Regions from separate parts of the Sphingomonas sp. MM-1 genome, predicted to be linked through region 3. Evidence: predicted binding sites of a transcription regulator. Region 3 holds the regulator's gene; each other region holds the start of a gene.
The links. The regulator LexA, encoded in region 3, represses DNA repair genes until DNA is damaged. The targets are predictions, from matches to a motif close to GTTCCNCNCTTGTTCT.

Region 1: the regulator LexA is predicted to act here: its motif matches at 838-853, upstream of G432_RS19195 (ImuA family protein).
Region 2: the regulator LexA is predicted to act here: its motif matches at 2,470-2,485, upstream of G432_RS14895 (ImuA family protein).

Annotation. Positions count from the first base shown of each region.
Region 1 covers NC_020561.1:4,041,468-4,047,480, forward strand. The annotation lists gene G432_RS19190 (hypothetical protein) at 1-711, opposite strand, end outside; gene G432_RS19195 (ImuA family protein) at 890-1,642, shown strand; gene G432_RS19200 (Y-family DNA polymerase) at 1,557-3,080, shown strand; gene G432_RS19205 (error-prone DNA polymerase) at 3,077-6,013, shown strand, end outside.
Region 2 covers NC_020561.1:3,110,675-3,116,687, forward strand. The annotation lists gene G432_RS14885 (error-prone DNA polymerase) at 1-247, opposite strand, end outside; gene G432_RS14890 (Y-family DNA polymerase) at 244-1,785, opposite strand; gene G432_RS14895 (ImuA family protein) at 1,706-2,437, opposite strand; gene copD (copper homeostasis membrane protein CopD) at 2,562-3,485, opposite strand; gene copC (copper homeostasis periplasmic binding protein CopC) at 3,489-3,857, opposite strand; gene G432_RS14910 (DUF305 domain-containing protein) at 4,012-4,806, opposite strand; gene G432_RS14915 (DUF411 domain-containing protein) at 4,906-5,439, opposite strand; gene G432_RS14920 (DUF305 domain-containing protein) at 5,462-5,950, opposite strand; gene G432_RS22180 (copper resistance protein B) at 5,985-6,013, opposite strand, start outside.
Region 3 covers NC_020561.1:593,502-599,514, forward strand. The annotation lists gene G432_RS02790 (molybdopterin molybdotransferase MoeA) at 1-959, shown strand, start outside; gene lexA (transcriptional repressor LexA) at 1,015-1,701, shown strand; gene G432_RS02800 (ComEC/Rec2 family competence protein) at 1,695-3,854, opposite strand; gene gltX (glutamate--tRNA ligase) at 3,957-5,405, shown strand; gene gltA (citrate synthase) at 5,429-6,013, shown strand, end outside.

The sequences.
Region 1 (6,013 bases), 610 kb from region 3:
GAAGGCAGAAATCGGCTCCGGCTGGTGCGCCTTTCCCGGCGCGATGAGCTTCGTTCCCGAGACGATCTGAAACTGACTCACCTCGATGGGGTCGCCTTCATGAAAGACGAAAACATCTTCGGTCTCGAAGTGATCCGCCGGGATGTCCGCGAAGCTCTGGGCGGCGTTTCCCGGTAGGTGCCAACCGATTGCGACCGCGTTCGCCTTCGTCGGCACCAGTTCCCAATGCTTGCCGCTGAGAGAGACTTCCTTGACCACATCAATGTGGACAAGGCCTGCCGCGTGCTCGGCGACGGTTGCGGCGACCAGATCCAGCCAGGCTTCGGGCATCCCGCGTTTGCGCATGTCCTGCAGGCGGCTGTCGATCGCGGGTTTCACGGCGCCTGCCAAGTTAGAGTCGGTATCGGGCTGAAGCGCCCAGGGCCAGGCGATCTGAGGGGAACGTGGCACCCCGGCCTGCCGGGCGGCCGTGGCGATGATGTTGTCGAGCGACTGGAACATGGCGTTCGCGGCCTCGCAGGCGATCGGCTTCAACTGCGGGAACAGTCCGCGATTGAAATGCAGCGAGTAGATGTGACGGCCATCATCGGCCCTGTCCCGGCGAAGCTGCCATGTCCGGTCATTCTCCCCATAGGCGAGCGACCGATACTCAGCGATGTGGTGCTGTGCGCGATCATACCAGGCCTGGGCGTCAGCGAGTTCGTCGGACATTCTTCCCCCTCTCGTTTCCGGCGATAGCGAGAAGACGTTTCTTTCCCGTTGTGCTGAAATCGAATGATCGTGCGCGGCGCGAAGGGTCGCAGGACACGGCGATCAGATTGACTCTCGCGGCAAGGAGGAACAATTAGAGAACATTTGGAACAACGCAGATGTTTTCGACTCGCCGCCCATGCCCGCCAACGCACAGATTTCCGCGCTCCGCGATCAGATCGCCCGCATCGAATCGGGCGGGAAGCGCGCGCGCGGCGTGCTGCCGTTCGGGATCGAGGCGGTGGACCGCAAGGTGCCGGGCGGCGGTCTGGCGCTGGGCGCGCTGCACGAAGTGGCCGGCGGCGGCAACGGCGCCGTCCACGGCGCGGCCGCGGCACTGTTTGCGGCCGGCATTGCCGCGCGCACATCGGGACAGGTGCTGTGGTGCATGACCCGGCGCGATCTCTTCGCCCCGTCGTTGGCGCAGGCGGGCCTCCATCCCGACCGCGTGATCTTCGCCGAGGTCGGCGAGGAAAAGGCGGTGCTGGCCTGCATGGAGGAAGGGCTGCGCCATGGCGGCTTGTCGGCCGTGGTGGGCGAGCTTACCCGCCTGCCGATGGTGGCCTCGCGCCGCTTGCAGCTCTGTGCGGAAGAATCCGGCACGTTCGCGCTCGCCATCCGGCGCTGGCGGCGCATGACCGAAGCGGCCGACTTCGGGCAGCCGACCGCGAGCGTCACTCGCTGGCGCGTTACCGCGCTCCCGTCCGCGCCGTTGCCGGTGCCCGGCGTCAGCCGGGCGCGCTGGCTGGTCGAGCTGATCCGGGCGCGCGCGGGCGACTGCGCGGACTTCGAGCTGGAGGCCTGCGATGACGCGGGCCGTCTCGCTCTTCCTGCCGAGCTGGCCAACGGACCGGCTGATACGGACACTCGGCGCATCGGCGCCGTCGCCTGAGACCCCGCTGGCGCTGGTCGGCCGCGAGGGCCGCAAGCGCCTGATCCTTGCCTTCAATGCCGCCGCGCGGGCGGAAGGGATTATGCCCGGCATGGCGGTCGCCAAGGCGCAGGCGCTGGTGGCGGGCCTCGACGTGCGCGATGCCGATCCGGCGGGCGACGAGGCGGCGCTCGAACGGCTCGCGATCTGGGCGCTCCGGCGTTATTCGCCGATCGTCGCGGCGGACCCGCCCGACGGGCTCCGGCTCGACATGGCCGGCGCCTCGCATCTGCTGGGCGGTGAAGAGGGTTTCGTCGCCGATCTCGCGAAGCGCCTTGCCGACACCGGGATTGCCGCGCGCATCGCGATCGCGCCGACCTATGGCGCCGCGCATGGTCTGGCGCGCTTCAGCCGATCACCCTTAATCATCGTCGAACCGGGCGATCTCGACGCGCAGCTGGCGCCGCTGCCGATCGCGGCCTTGCGGCTCGACGCGGCCACGGTCGATTCGCTGCGCCGTCTCGGCGTCGACACGGTCGGCGAGCTTGCGGCGATGCCGCGCGCGCCGCTGACCCTGCGGTTCGGCCCCGAGGTCGGCCGCCGTCTCGATCAGGCCTACGGCCGGACCGGGGAACCGTTCGAACTGGTCGAAGCGCCCGAACTGATCCGCGTGCGCCGCGCCTTTGCCGAACCGATCGGCGCGCCCGAGACGCTGGCGCGCTATACTGGCAAGCTGGTGGTCCAACTCTGCGAGGAGCTGGAACGGGAGGGTCTCGGCGCGCGGCGGCTCGACCTGCTGTTTACCCGTGTCGACAATCGCATCGAGGCGATCCGTGCGGGCACTGCCAAGCCGCTGCGCGATGTGAAGCGGATGACCCGGCTGCTCTGCGACAAGATCGAGACCATAGCGCCAGGGTTCGGGATCGAGCTGATGACGCTGACTGCCAGCATTGCCGAGCCGCTCGACTATCGCAGCACGGCCACCAGCCTGATCGATCCGGCGACGCCCGATCTCTCCGATCTGGTCGATACACTCGCCAACCGTGTAGCGCATGGCCGGCTCTACCGCTGCGCGCCGACCCAGAGCGAGGTGCCCGAGCGCAGCGTCGCGCGGATTGAACCGCTTGCCGCGCCGATCGGCGTCTCCTGGCCGAACGACTGGCCGCGTCCGTCGCGCCTGCTCGATCCGCCCGCGCCGGTGGAAGCCATGGCGCTGCTGCCCGATCATCCGCCCGCCAGCTTTACCTGGGGCGGCGTGCGCCGCCGCGTGAAGCGCGCCGACGGTCCCGAACGCATCTTCGGGGAATGGTGGGTGCGCGATGGCGAGCTGTCAGTCGTCCGGGATTATTTCCAGGTCGAGGATGAAGCGGGCGAACGCTTCTGGCTGTTCCGCAGGGGCGATGGCGAAGATCCGAACACTGGCGACCATCGCTGGTATCTGCATGGCATCTTCGCATGAGCGGCTATGCCGAACTCCAATGCGCCTCGCATTTCTCTTTCCTTCGGGGAGCGAGCAGCGCCGAGGAACTGTTCGCCACCGCGGCGGTGCTGGGGATCGAGGCGCTGGCGATCACCGACCGCAACAGCCTTGCCGGGATCGTCCGCGCACACGTCGCGGCGAAAGCAACTGGCGTGCGACTCATCGTGGGGTGCCGGCTGATTCTTGCCGATGGCACGGACATGCTCGTCTACCCGACCGATCGGTCGGCCTATGCCCGGCTCTGCCGGATGCTCTCGGTCGGCAAGGCCCGAGCCGGCAAGGCGAAGTGCGAGCTGCATTGGGACGATCTTTCCGACTGGGGCGATGGCCTGATCGCCATGCTCGTGCCCGATGCCGCCGACGACGTGACCGCCATGCGCCTGCGCCGCCTTGCATCCCTCGTTCCGGGCCGCTGCTACATGGCGCTGACCCTGCGCCGCCGTCCGCGCGATTTCCTGCGGCTGCACGATCTCGCCAACTTGGCGGCGCAGGCGGGCGTGCCGACGGTCGCCACCAACGACGTGCTGTTCCACCATCCCGAGCGCCGGATGCTTCAGGATGTGATGACCTGCATCGGCGAGGGCCGCACGATCGACGATGTCGGGTTCGCCAAGAACCGTCATGCCGACCGCTACCTCAAACCACCGGAGGAGATGGCCCGGCTGTTCCGCCTCTGGCCCGAAGCCGTCGCGCGCTCGGCCGAACTGGCCGCTCGCTGCCGGTTCAGCCTCGAGGAACTGGCTTATCAATATCCGCACGAAGTGGTCGACGACGGCCTGACAGCGCAGGCGACGCTGGAAAAGCGGACCTGGGAAGGGGCCAAGGAGCGATACCCCGAGGGTTTGCCGGATGAGGTCGCCGCCACCCTGAGGCACGAGCTGGGGCTGATCGAAAGCCTCGACTACGCCCCATACTTCCTGACGGTGGATTCGATCGTCCGCTTCGCGCGGTCGCAGGGCATCCTCTGTCAGGGGCGTGGCAGCGCGGCCAATAGTGCCGTCTGTTATGTACTCGGCATCACCTCGATCGACCCCTCGCGCAACAATCTGCTGTTCGAGCGCTTCGTCAGCCAGGAACGGCGCGAGCCGCCCGACATCGATGTCGATTTCGAGCATCAGCGCCGCGAGGAGGTGATCCAGTGGGTCTATGAGACCTATGGCCGGAGCCGCGCCGCGCTCTGCTCGACCGTGATCCGCTACCGCGCCAAGGGCGCGCTGCGCGACGTCGGCAAGGCAATGGGCCTGCCCGAGGATATGATCGGGCTGCTGTCGTCACAGATCTGGGGCTGGTCGACCGAGGGCGCGGAGCCGAAGCACGCCGAGGAACTGAACCTCAACCTCGACGATCGCCGCCTTCGCCTGACCCTCGATCTCGCCCGCCAGCTCATCGGGACGCCGCGTCATCTCAGCCAGCATCCCGGCGGCTTTGTGCTGACCGAGGACCGACTCGACGAACTGGTGCCGATTGAACCGGCGGCGATGGAGGATCGACAGGTTATCGAGTGGGACAAGGACGATGTCGACGCGCTCTCGATGATGAAGGTCGATGTGCTGGCGCTCGGGATGCTCTCGGCCATGCGGCGCGGGTTCGACCTGCTGCGCGCACATAAGGGCATCGATCTCGATCTGGCGTCGATCCCGGCCGAAGATCCGCGCACCTATGCGATGATCCGCAAGGCCGACACACTCGGCACTTTCCAGATCGAGAGCCGGGCGCAAATGGCGATGCTGCCCCGCATCAAGCCTCGGACCTATTATGACCTCGTCATCCAGGTGGCGATCGTGCGGCCCGGACCGATCCAGGGCGACATGGTCCATCCCTATCTGCGGCGACGCGAGGGCCAGGAGAAGGTCGACTTCCCGACGCCCGAACTGGAGAAGGTGCTGGGCAAGACGCTCGGCGTGCCGCTGTTCCAGGAACAGGCGATGCAGGTCGCGATGGTCTGCGCCGGGTTCAGCGCGGCCGAGGCCGACCAGCTGCGCCGCGCGATGGCGACGTTCAAGCATACCGGCGGCGTGGCCCATTTCCGCGAACGGCTGATGAGCGGCATGATCGAGCGCGGCTATACCGAGGAGTTCGCCGAAAAGATCATCGGCCAGCTCGAAGGGTTCGGCAGCTATGGGTTCCCCGAATCCCATGCCGCCAGCTTCGCGCTGATCGCCTATGCCAGCGCCTGGCTCAAATGCTGGCACCCCGATGTCTTCTGCGCCGCGCTGCTCAACAGTCAGCCGATGGGCTTCTATGCACCGGCGCAGATCGTGCGCGATGCACAGCAGCACGGGGTCGAGGTGCGCCCGGTCTGCGTCAATGCCTCGCGCTGGGATTGCACGCTCGAGCCGACAAGCGACCATCGTTTCGCGGTTCGGCTCGGGCTCAACCGGGTCTCCGGCCTCGCCAATGCCCATGCCGCCGCCATCGTCGCGGCCCGTGCCGGGCAGCCGTTCGGCGACATCGATGAGGTCTGGCGCCGCGCGGGCGTGCCGGCGGCCGCGCTGGTGAAGCTGGCCGAAGCCGATGCGTTCCGTCCGGCGTTCGGACAGGCGCGGCGCGAGGCGCTCTGGGCGATCAAGGCGCTGCGCGATGAGCCGTTGCCGCTGTTCGCGGCGAGCGCGAGCGATGATGGGCGCCCGCCCGCTGAGATCGTCGAGGAGGCCGTGCGGCTGAAGGCGATGACCGCGGGCCGCGAGGTGGTCGAGGATTATCGCCATACCGGCTTGACGCTGCGCCAGCATCCGGTGGCGTTCTTACGCACCGACCTGGCTCAGCAGCGGTTCCTCTCCTGCGCGGAGGCCAACAGCCTCCGGGATGGCCGATCGGTTCGCGCCGCCGGGCTAGTGCTGGTCCGCCAGCGGCCCGGTTCGGCGAAGAATGTCACCTTCATCACGATTGAAGACGAGACCGGCATCGCCAAT
Region 2 (6,013 bases), 1.5 Mb from region 3:
ATGTGCGGCAGACGAGATCGAGCCGGCAGCCGACGATCGAGCGCACGCCGGTCACCTTCTCCGCGTCCATCGCCCGGACGAGGCCGCCGAGCGTATTGCGGTCGGTGACCCCGAGCGCCGGCAGGCCGAGCAGCGCCGCCGCGGCGAACAGCTCTTCCGGGCTCGACGCACCGCGCAGGAAGCTGAAGTGCGTGGTCACCTGCAGCTCGACGTAGCGCGCACCGTCCAGGGGATAGGCGCCGGTCACGCGAAGGCTCCGTGGATGAACCACTGCATCGGCCCGGTCGCGGGCTTCTCGCCGTCGCCGAGCCGGAACAGCCAGTAGCGCCCGCCGCCGAGCGTCTCGACCTGGAAATAGTCGCGCACGGTATAGGGCGCATCGGCCTCGGTGCCGCCGTCACGCCACCACTCGCCGTGAAGCCGCTCGGGCCCGTCGGCACGCACCACCCGGTGGCGCTGGCCGCGCCACACGAACAGCCGCGGCGGATGATCGGGGAGCAGCGCCATCACCTCGATCCGCTCGGGCGGATCGAGCATCCGCGCCGGCCGCGGCAGGTCGTCCTCCCACACAATTGCTGCGGGCGGGGCCAATGCCGGGATCGAGCCCACCTCGCGCTCGGGCATGGCGCTTTCGCGCGGCGACGCGCGATATAGGCAGCGCTGCCCGAAACGGTTCGCCAGCGCGTCGACCAGCGCGGGCAGGTCCGGGCCACGAGCGGCGGGGCTGGCAAGCCCGTCGGCCTGCGACGGCGCGAGCGGCTCGGAAAGCGGACAGGCGAGCGTCATCCCCTCGATGCCGAGGCCCGGCTCGATCTCGCCGATGCGCGCGTTCAGCAGCCGCGCAAGGTGCGGCTCGTCGCGCGTCGGCTTGGCGGTCCCGACGCGAACCGCCTGGACATGGCCGTCGACGCGCTCGAACAGCAGGTCGAGCCGGCGTGCCCCGCGGCCTTTGGCAAGGAGCTGGGCCGCCAGATCGCGCACCAGGTCGCCGATGACCTGCTCGAACGCCTCCGGAGTGCCGATCGGCTCAAGCAGGCGCCGCGTTGCGCGCGGCACTTCGCTGGCGACCACCGGATCGATCGGCTCGGGCAGAGTGCCGAGCGCCTGGTCAAGACGGCGGTAGAGCTGGCGCCCGAAGCGCTTGGCGAGCGGCGCGCGCGGCGCGGCGATCAACTGCTCGATGCGCGAGAACCCCATGCGCACGAGCTCGGCCGCGACGCCGGGCTCGATCCGCAGCGCCGAGACCGGCAGCAGCTCGAGCGCCTGCACAGTCCGGCGAGGTTCGACATGGATGGGCCGCGCGCCGCGGACATGGCGCGCCACCGCATGAGCGCAGCCGGCGGTATCCGCGACTGCGACATGCGCAGCCAGACCCGACGCGCGAACCCGGCGGTAGAGGTCCTTGGCCAGCGCGATCTCGCCGCCGAACAGGTCCTCGCAGCCCGTGATGTCGATCCACAGGCCGTCGGGCGGATCGGACGCGACCTGCGGCGAGTAGCGCCGGGCTGCCCACAGCGCGAGCCGCCGCAGCGCCTCGCGGTCGCCATCGAGGTCCGCATCCACCACTTCCAGATCCGGCACCAGCGCGCGAGCCTTGGTCACCGTCATGCCCGGAACGACGCCCATCGCCAGCGCGCGCGCATCGGGGCTGGCGATCACGCGCCGGCCATGATCCGGCAGGACGGTGGCGAGCGACGGGGCGTCGTCAGGCGGCGGCTTGCCGCGCTTCCGCCGCAGCCGGTCCGTCGGCCAGTGCGGCAGGAAGAGCGATACGACCCTGCGCATCGCAGGCCTCCACTATCCAGTGTTTGGGGTCGCCGCCGCGCGCCCGCTCGAGTGTCACCGACCAGCGCGGGCGACCGAGGCTCGGCAGGCCCATTTCCTCACTGGGGGCTGCACGCACCCGCCAGCGGGTCGTCGCCGCGCTCCCCGCTGCCGCCGCGTCAACCGGCGAGGCCCGGCGGAAGACGAAAGCCGGCACGCCGGATTGCTCTGCCGCGAGCTGGAGCCGGCGCGAGGCCGTGAGCGAAAGCTTTCCTGTCTCTCCGACGACGCCGCCGAGGCCCGCATGGCGCAGGCATTCCTCCATCGCGATGAGCACGTTGGTGTCGCTGCCCGCCTCGACAAAGATCACTCGGTCGGGGTGGAGCCCGGCAAGATGAAGCGCGGGCGCAAACAGATCCCGCCAGCGCAGGCACCATAGCACCGTGCCTTCGGTGCGGGCGAGGATGCCGGCGAGGAACACGGTCGCCGCAGCATCGTCGCTGAGGTCCGGGCTGCCGGCGATTTCGTGGAGCGCGCCCGTGGCAATCCCGCCGGCGGGCAGATGGCCGTCGATGGCTTCAACGCCGAACGGCAGCGTCTCGTGGCGGGCGCCCACGCTCTCGATCCGCGCGATCTTGGCGCGCAACTCGGCAATGGCGGCAGGCTGACGCATGGCATCCCAAAGACTCGGAAGGGCGGAAGAATGTTCCCTCTATGTTCTCACCCTCGCCCGCGTGGAGTCAAGCGCGAAGAAACCGTCGCAGCGACCGCCGGGGAATGGACGGAAGTGGGCGCAGCTAGCCCGCGGCAGGGGGAGCGAGGGTGCCGAGCCAAGCCACGACCGCGAGGATCGCGGCGCCAGCCGCCGCCTCCAGGCCCACGCTGAGCCGCAGGGCGCTGACTGCACCCGCGGTGTCGCCGCCCGCAAGTACCTGCCCGAGCCGCGGCGTATGCCGGAACCGGTTGGCGGCGGCGAGGCAGACCATCAGCAGGAACAGGGCGATCTTGAGCAGCAGGAGCCGGCCATAGCCAGTCGCGGCAATTTCGCCGATACGGTCGGGCCCGACCAGGACCCAGCTGTTGACCACCCCGGTCAGCAGCAGGACGGCCACCAGCACCGACCCCAATCCGGAGAAACCGTGCAGTCCCTGGTGAAGCGCTTCGCGCTTCCCAGGCGCATCCGGCGAGCCGAGCAGCAGCGCGAACCCGGCGAGCGCCCCCAGCCAGACGGTTGCGGCGAGGAGGTGGAGAATGTCGCTGCCGAGGTGGATCCACCCGAGCGTGCCTTCGGTCGCGGCGGCGTGGCCCAGCCACGCGAGCGAAGCTGTCGCGCCAGCGCCGAGCGTGGCCGTCGCGACCAATGTTGCCCGGCCCGGGCTCGCCAGGATCACCACCAGCAGCGCGGCAAGCGCCAGCACGGCTCTGGCGGCAGCCGCCTGGCCGAGGGTCATGTAGGAGACGACCGAGCCCATCGCCTCGAGAGTGAACCCGCGAGCGAGCGAGCCTTCGAACAGGCTTGCCTGCGCCGCGATCGCCAGCGCGGAGCCAAGGGCCAGCAGCGCGGCTCCGCCCGCCAGGACCCACCGGGCCCAGGGCAGGCGTGACGGCGACGCGGCCCCCGCGGCGGGCAGCGCGTGGAGCAGGAACAGCGACAGGCCGAACAGGATCGTCGCTCCTGCATATTGGACGAACCTGAGCCCGATGATCGCAGGCTCGATCACCCGTCAGGCGACCTTGAAGTTGAACGTGCCGCTCATCTTGTGCCCGTCGGCCGAGGCCGCGGTCCACACGACCCGGTAGTCGCCGCGCCGCAGCGCCGATGCTGGGGTAGCGACGACACGCTTGCCGTCGCGCAGGACCGTCACGTTCACCGGCACCTTCATGCGGTGCGCCGGCATCGTCAGCTCGACCTTCGAGAAACGCGGCACCAGCCGCTCGTTGAAGGTGAGAGTGATCGTGCGCGGCGCCGTGCGCAGCGTGGCGTTTGCCGCCGGACTGGACGATTCAAGCTTCGCGTGAGCGAAGGCGGGAGCGGCGCTGAGCAGCGCCGCCGCTCCGCCGAGCGCAATCAATGAAGAGACTATTCGAGACATTACAAACCTCCTTGCCACGTTCCCCGGATCAGCATTCGAAAATCATAGGTATTCCGCCGTGCATTCATGCTGAACCTGCCCGACACCCGTCATTCAGCCCGGCCTTTCGTCCGTGCGCGACCATCGCGGGCGGGCGCGGCCGAACGGCTCGAACCTATTGCCCGCTCATATTATGCCCGGCGTGCTCGTCAGCCTCGGCGGCAGGCTCGGGCGTTGGCGTCTGCGTCGGACGCGGCGAAGGCGTAGAGCGGGCCGGAGCCGGACGGCTGGTGGCCGCCGGCGCGGGCGCGGCAGGCTCGGCCGCCGAGGCCCGGGTCGCGGAAGGCATCGGCTCGCCGTTCAGCATCGCCCGGGTCATCTCCGCCTCCTCCTGCTGGCCCGCGCGGGTCTTGTTGACCTGTTCGCGCACCGCACCGGTGACCCCGCTTGCGAGAGCCGCGTCGGACAAGGCCACGCCGCCCTCGTGATGGGCGAGCATCTTGCGCATGAACGTCTCGCTGATGTCGGCGCCCGAGGCCGCCATCATTTCCTGCTGCATCTCGGTCATCGCGGCCTGGAAGGGCTGGCCGCTCTGCGGGTTGGGCGAGCCCTCCTTGACCAGCTTGCGCAGCGCCTCGACCTCTGCTGACTGCTTGTCGATCGATTCCTGCGCCATCTGGCGGACGTGGTCGCTCACATTCTGCTGCAGCCCGATCCGCGACATGTCGATCGCCCCCTGGTGATGCACGATCATCTTGCGCACCCAGCTGTCGCCGACGTCGGTGCCGACGGCCGCCATCATCTCGTCGTTCATCTTCTTTTCGGCCGCGGCGAACGGATTGTTCGGATCGACCGCGTCAGCGGCATCCGCCTGTTCGGTAGCGGCGGGTTCGGCTTCCTCGTTCGATCCGCACCCGGCGGCGGCAAGCGCCGCGCCGAGGGCAATCGCCGTTGAGATTATCCTGCGCATTGATCTGACTCCTTTCCCGAAGTGGCTTCCTGGCTGATGGAGGGGCGCTTGTTCACCGCTCAGCCGACGGCGAGAAATCCAGCTTGCCTGTCCTCTTGGTCATGCAACGAACGGCTCGGCCCGGCCGGCACCGTCGAAGGCCATGACCTCGAACGGGTCCTTCGAACCGTCCGCCATTTCCATTCCGGGCGAGCCGCGCGGCATGCCTGGGACCGCGAGGCCCTTGATGCCCGCGGGCCTGGTCTCGAGCAGCTTGGCAACGTGCTCGAACGGCACGTGACCCTCGATCGCATAGCCGCCCACGATGGCGGTGTGGCAGGAGCGCAGACTGTCGGGGACGCCATACTGCTTCTTGACCGCGTCGATGTCGGGGCGGTCGACGACGCTCACCTGGTAACCGGCCTTGGACGCGAGATCGGCCCAGGCCTTGCAGCAGCCGCAGCTCGGGTCGCGGTAGACGGTCATCTCGGAGGCGAGGGTCCGGCCGGGCGAGGGAGCTCCCTCCGGCGCCTCGGCGGCCTGCTGCGATGCCGGCGTTCCGGCGCGGCCGCACCCGGTGGCAACGAGGCCCGCGAGCGCGGCCATGCCGCCGACGATGCTTCGGCGCGTAACTCTCAGGGTGGTTCGATCCATCATAAGTCTCCAGCTGGCAGCGTCACAGACGCTCCATGATCCGCTTCATCTGCGCGATTTCCCGTTCCTGCGAGGCGATGATCCCGTCGGGGCCGAAGCAGAGCTCGCGGATTTCGGGATCGTCGAGCGGCGCCTCGCGGCACATCAGGATCGCCCCCGAATGGTGCGGGATCATCGAGCGGACGAACTGCTTGTCGCCGACGAGCGCCTGGGTGCGGACCGCCGCGAACGCGAGCACGAACACAGCGGCCAGCGCGGCGTAAAGGACCAGGTTGAGCCGCTTGTTGGGATACATCGAGCCCATCATCAGCAGCATCAGCACGCCCATCGGCATCGCCATGGTGAGCGCCATGTAGAAGAAGTTGATGTTGTGGATGAACTCGCCCCAGCCGCGGATCATCTCGAACATCACCAGGTACATGATGAGGGTGCTGATCGCGAGATTGAGCGCGAGCATCCAGTAGGGCTTCGCGCCGGATGAAGCGCCATGCTGCGGATGGTGGTCGATCATCACAAATCCTTTCGCTCAGGTCATTCGTTCCTCGTCAGAACCACCAGCGGATGCCGGTCAGCA
Region 3 (6,013 bases):
CGCTGCCCGGCTTCGCGATCCAGGCCGGCGAGGCGGCGCGCATCTTCACCGGCGCGCCGATCCCCACGGGCGCCGATACCGTCCTCGTGCAGGAAGAGGCCGCGCGCGAGGGCGACCGGATGGCGCTGAACGGCGAAGGCCCGCCGCATGCCGGTGCCCATATACGCCGGAAAGGCGCCGATTTCGGCGAAGGCGCCATCCTCCTCCATCGCGGCGGGCGGGCGTCCCCGGCCGCCATCGGGCTCGCCGCCGCCGCCGGCCATGGCGCGCTTCCCGTCCGCCGCCGGCCGCGCGTGGCGCTGATATCCACCGGGGACGAGCTTGTTCCGCCGGGCGCGCCCACATCGGCGTCGCAATTGCCCTCCTCCAACGCGCCGATGCTGGCCGCCTTGATCGCCGCCAGCGTGCCGGCCGAGGTGGCAGATCATGGCATCGTCCCCGACGATCCCGATGCCACGGCCGCCGCCATCGCCGCCGCCCGCCATGCCGATATCATCGTCACCACCGGCGGCGCATCGGTGGGCGATCGCGATTTCGTGCGGCCCGCGCTTATCGCCGCGGGGGCCGCGATCGATTTCTGGCGGATCGCGGTAAAGCCAGGCAAGCCGCTGATGGCCGGCCGCCTGGGCGACGGCATCGTGCTGGGCCTGCCCGGCAATCCGGTTTCCGCTTATGTGACGGCGCGGCTGTTCCTGCTGCCGCTGATCCGGCACCTCGGCGGGGCGGCCGATCCGTTCGATCGCGCCGTGGCCATGCGCCTCGCCGGCCCCCTGCCCGCCACCGGCAATCGCATGGAATTCCTGCGCGGATGCCGCGTGGGCGCGCGGGCAAGGGCGCTGCCCGTGCAGGACAGCGCCGGACTGTCGGGGCTGGCCGATGCGGACCTGCTGATCGTCCGCCCCGCTTATGCGCCGCCCGCGCATGTCGGCGATATTGCCAGGATACTTCCCCTCGCTTGACAGGAAGCGTTACGTTTCCTACACGTTCCCCGTTCGTTCCTTATCGGGGTCCGCCATGCTGACGCGCAAGCAACATGAACTGCTCTGCTTCATTCATGATCGGCTGGCCGAAACGGGGGTTTCGCCTTCGTTCGAGGAGATGAAGGACGCGCTGGACCTGAAGTCCAAATCCGGCGTGCATCGCCTGATCAGCGCGCTCGAGGAACGGAGCTTCATCCGCCGCCTGCCCAATCGCGCGCGCGCGCTGGAGGTGCTGCGCATGCCGGAACGGGCGCCGAACGCGAAGCCCGCGCCGCAGGCCGCGCCCTCGCGGCCGGCGATGCTGAAGCCCGCCGCCCAGATCTTGCCGGAAGCGGCGAACGACGTGATCGAGCTGCCCCTGCACGGGCGCATCGCCGCCGGCCTGCCGATCGAGGCGCTGGAAGGGCAGACGTCGCTTTCGGTGCCGGCCGCCCTGCTGGGGCCGGGCGAGCATTATGCGCTCGAGGTTTCCGGGGATTCGATGGTCGAGGCCGGCATATTGGACGGCGACTTCGCGCTGATCCGCCGCACCGATGTGGCCCGCGACGGGGAGATCGTCGTGGCGCTGATCGACGACAGCGAGGCGACGCTCAAATATTTCCGCCGCGAAGGCGCGATGGTCCGCCTCGATCCGGCGAACCGCGCTTATGATCCGATGCGCTATCGCCCCAACCAGGTCCGCGTGCAGGGCCGGCTGGCCGGGCTGATCCGCCGCTACTGATTGCCCGAAGCCACGGCTGCGGGGCCGCTCGCTCGGCGCTCGGCCGGTGTTGGGTTTCGATAAGGGGCCGCGGCGGATTCGGCCCATGGCTTGCCCCGCCGCCCGGCCTCGACCGAACGGATATGGCCGCGCGCGAGGTCGATGGCGACACCGCCGGTCCGGGAGAGGAAGGGCCGATCGATCTTCAGCCAGCGCGGACGGCAGCTTCGGGGCAGGCGCCGGTCGCTGACGACGATATCCGCCGTGGCGCAGGCCCGGTTCATCGCCGCGATGTCGACGAAATTGGGTGATCGGGTGGCGAGCAAGGCCCACCGCCGGCCGTTGCGGTCGATCGTGACGGCGCACAGATCGGGTCCGCAGCGGGCACCCGGCCAATCGTCGATGGCAATCCCGGCTTCGTCCACGCCGGCCGCCTCCCCCAGCAGATCGCGGACATAATCCCCCGCGCGGGGGCGCAGCAGCGCCAGCCGGCCGCCATCCGGATCGCGCAGCGCCAGATGCCGCCCGTCTCCCGTGACGATGAGGTCGGGCGCGGGCGTGGCCAGCGCCCAGGCCGCGCCGGCCGCCAGCGGCGCGAGGCCGATCCACCGCATGCGCGTGCGCCACAGCGCGATCCACAGCCCGCCCGCGATCATCAGCGCAAAGGCGCCGCCCGGCATGGACGGCAGCATCTTCACGGCCCCCGGCGCCGATCCGGCGGCATGGGCGATGGCCAGCAGCAATGCCAGCGCCTTGCCCGCCAGCCACCATAAGGGCGCGCCCAGCCCGCCCAGATCGGCGATCAGCGCCAACGCCTCCAGCGGCATGACGATGAAGGTGGTGAGCGGGATCGCGACGATATTGGCGAAGGCGCCGTAGAGGCCCGCCTGATGGAAATGGAAGAGCGCGATCGGCGCGAGCGCCGCCTCGACCACGAGGCCGGTCAGCAGCAGCCCCGCCAGCGATCGTCCCCACCCCGCCAATATCCCCTCGTCCCGCCGCGACAGGAAGGCGCGCACCCGGGGATGTTCGTGGAGGGCGATGATGGCGGTGACGGCGGCGAAGCTCAGCTGGAAGCTCGGCCCCGCCAGCGCCTCCGGCCAGAGGAGCAGAACGGTGATCGCGCCGGCGGCCACCAGCCGCAGCGTGATGGCATCGCGCCCCATCGCGATCCCCACCAGCACCAGCAGCGCCGCCACGCAGGAACGGACGGTGGGCACCTCGGCTCCGGCCAGCAGCGTATAGGCGATGCCCGCCAGCGCGCCGCCGCCGGCCGCGATCAGCGGCAAGGGCGCGCGCAGCGCCAGCGCGGGGCTCAATGCCAGCAGCCGCAGCATGATCCACATGGTCGCGCCGATCATCGCCGTCACATGCAGGCCGCTGATCGAAAGCAGGTGCGCAAGGCCCGATCGGCGCATGGCATCGGCATCCGCCTCGGCGATGCCGCCCTGGTCGCCGGTGGCAAGCGCCGCTGCAATGCCGCCCGCGCTTCCCGCCACTTGCGCCTGGACATGGGCGGAAAGCGCGCCGCGCCACGCCATCAGCGTCTGCCAGAAGCCTCGCGGCACCGTATCGCCCACCCGTTCCACCGGCCCCAGCGCCCGCCCCGTCGCCCCCAGCCCCTGAAACCACGCGACCCGCGCGAAATCATAGGCGCCGGGCACCGCCGGCGGCGGCGGCGGCATCAGCCTGGCCCGCAAGGCGACACGGCTTCCCGGAAGGACGTCCCCGGCCAGATCGGCGGCGGCGACATTGACGCGAATCCGCGACGGCAGCTCCCGGTCGCTCGGCGACGCGAGCGTCAGCCGCACGATATCGCGCGCCGCCAGCCGATCGACCGCGATGACCCGCGCCGCGAACGCCGCGACCACCGGCCTTTCGAGCCGGGGCGCGGCCACATGTTCCGCCCGCCACCAGATCAGCGCGCACCCCGCGGCGAGGGCAAGGCCACCGATGATGCCGATCCGCCGGGCGCGGGTGCCGCCCGGCAAGAGCGCGCAGGCGAGGCCGCCTCCCAGCGCCGCCAGCAGGAAGGCGATCCATTGCCTGCTCCCCGGCGACAGGAACCAGGCCGTGATTCCCGCGCCCAGCGCCACCGGAAGCCACAGGAAAAGCTGGTCCCGCTCCCTGTCCAGGCCCGCTTCAAGCGCCCGGAAAGCGCGGCCGATCCCCATGCTCCACAATCGCCCCCGCCCGGTTTGTAGCGCGGGGGAAGCCATGCTAGGGGCGGTGCCGAATTCGCTGGCCATCGGCCGCCATCCTTGGAGAAAGCGCGCGTGGGCGCAAGCACCGAAGCACCCGTCGAGACCCGTCCCGTCGTCACCCGATTCGCGCCTTCGCCGACCGGTTTCCTGCACATCGGCGGCGCCCGCACCGCATTGTTCAACTATCTCTTCGCCCGCCACCATGGCGGCCGCTTCCTGCTGCGGATCGAGGACACGGATCGCGCGCGCTCCACCCAGCCCGCGATCGATGCGATCCTGGACGGCCTCGCCTGGCTGGGGCTGGAAGGCGATGAGCCGCCCGTGTTCCAGTTCGCCCGCGCCGCGCGCCATGCCGAGGTCGCGCACCAGATGCTAGCGGCGGGCCACGCCTATAAATGCTACGCAACCGCCGAGGAACTGGCCGAGCTGCGCGAACAGCAGCGCGCCGCCAAGCAGCCGCTGCGCTATGACGGCCGCTGGCGCGATCGCGATCCGGCCGAGGCGCCGGAAGGCGCCCCCTTCGTCATCCGCCTGAAGGCCGAGCGGGAGGGCGAGACGACGATCCACGATCGCGTCCAGGGCGCGGTGACGGTGAAGAATGCCGAGCTGGACGACATGATCCTGCTCCGTTCGGACGGCACGCCCACCTATATGCTCGCCGTGGTGGTGGACGATCACGACATGGGCGTCACCCATGTGATCCGCGGCGACGACCATCTCAACAACGCCTTCCGCCAGCTCGGTATCATCCGGGCGATGGGCTGGCCGGAGCCGGTCTACGCCCATGTCCCGCTGATCCACGGCGCGGATGGGGCGAAGCTTTCCAAGCGGCATGGCGCGCTGGGCGTGGATGCCTATCGCGACGATCTCGGCATCCTGCCCGAAGCGCTCAACAATTATCTGCTGCGGCTCGGCTGGGGCCATGGCGATGCGGAGATCATCAGCCGCGATCAGGCGATCGAATGGTTCGATCTTGCCGGCGTCGGCCGATCGCCCTCGCGCTTCGATCTCAAGAAGCTCGAAAATCTGAACGGCCACTATATCCGCGAGGCCGATCCGGCCCGTCTGGCGGAGCTGATCCGTCCCCGAGTCGATGCGCTGATCGGCCGTCCGCTTGGCGATGCGGACATGGATTTGCTGCGCCGCGCCATGCCCGTTCTTCAGCCAAGGGCCAAGGATTTGGCGGAGTTGGCCGAGGCTTCGACCTTCCTGTTTCGCACACGCCCCATAGACGTGGACGAAGCCGCCGCGAGCCTGCTAGACACCGCCGCAATCGCGGTCCTGGCTTCGGCCGAGCAAGCGATAGCCTCGGTCGCGGAGTGGAACGCCCCTGCACTTGAAGCGGCGGTTCGCGAGGTTGCGGAGGCGGCCGGCCTGAAGCTGGGCAAGGTGGCGCAACCGCTTCGCGCGGCGCTCACCGGCCGGGCGACATCGCCGGGGATTTTCGACGTTCTGGCCCTCCTCGGTCGCGAAGAGAGCCTCGGCCGCCTGGCCGACAGGCTGGCCCAGACGGGCGTCTGACTGGATTAGTAGGAGAAAGACCCATGGGCGATAGCGCCAAACTCGAAATCGGCGGCAAGGACTCCGAATATAAGGTCCTGTCCGGCAGCGTCGGTCCCGATGTGATCGACATCCGAAAGCTCTACGCCAACACCGGCGCCTTCACCTACGATCCCGGCTTCACCTCCACCGCAAGCTGCGAATCCAAGATCACCTTCATCGATGGCGACCAGGGCGTGCTGCTCCACCGCGGCTACCCGATCGATCAGCTTGCCGAACAGTCCAACTTCATGGAGGTGAGCTACCTCCTGCTGAACGGCGAACTACCGTCCAAGTCGGAGCTGGAGCAGTTCTCCAACCACATCACGCGCCACACCATGGTGCATGAGCAGCTCGCCCAATTCTATCGCGGCTTCCGTCGCGATGCCCACCCGATGGCGGTGATGTGCGGCGTGGTCGGCGCGCTCTCGGCCTTCTACCACGATTCCACGGACATCTCCGATCCGCACCAGCGGCTCGTGGCCAGCCACCGCCTGATCGCCAAGATCCCGACGATCGCGGCGATGGCCTATAAATATTCGGTCGGCCAGCCCTTCGTCTATCCGAAGAACAACCTGTCCTACACCGGC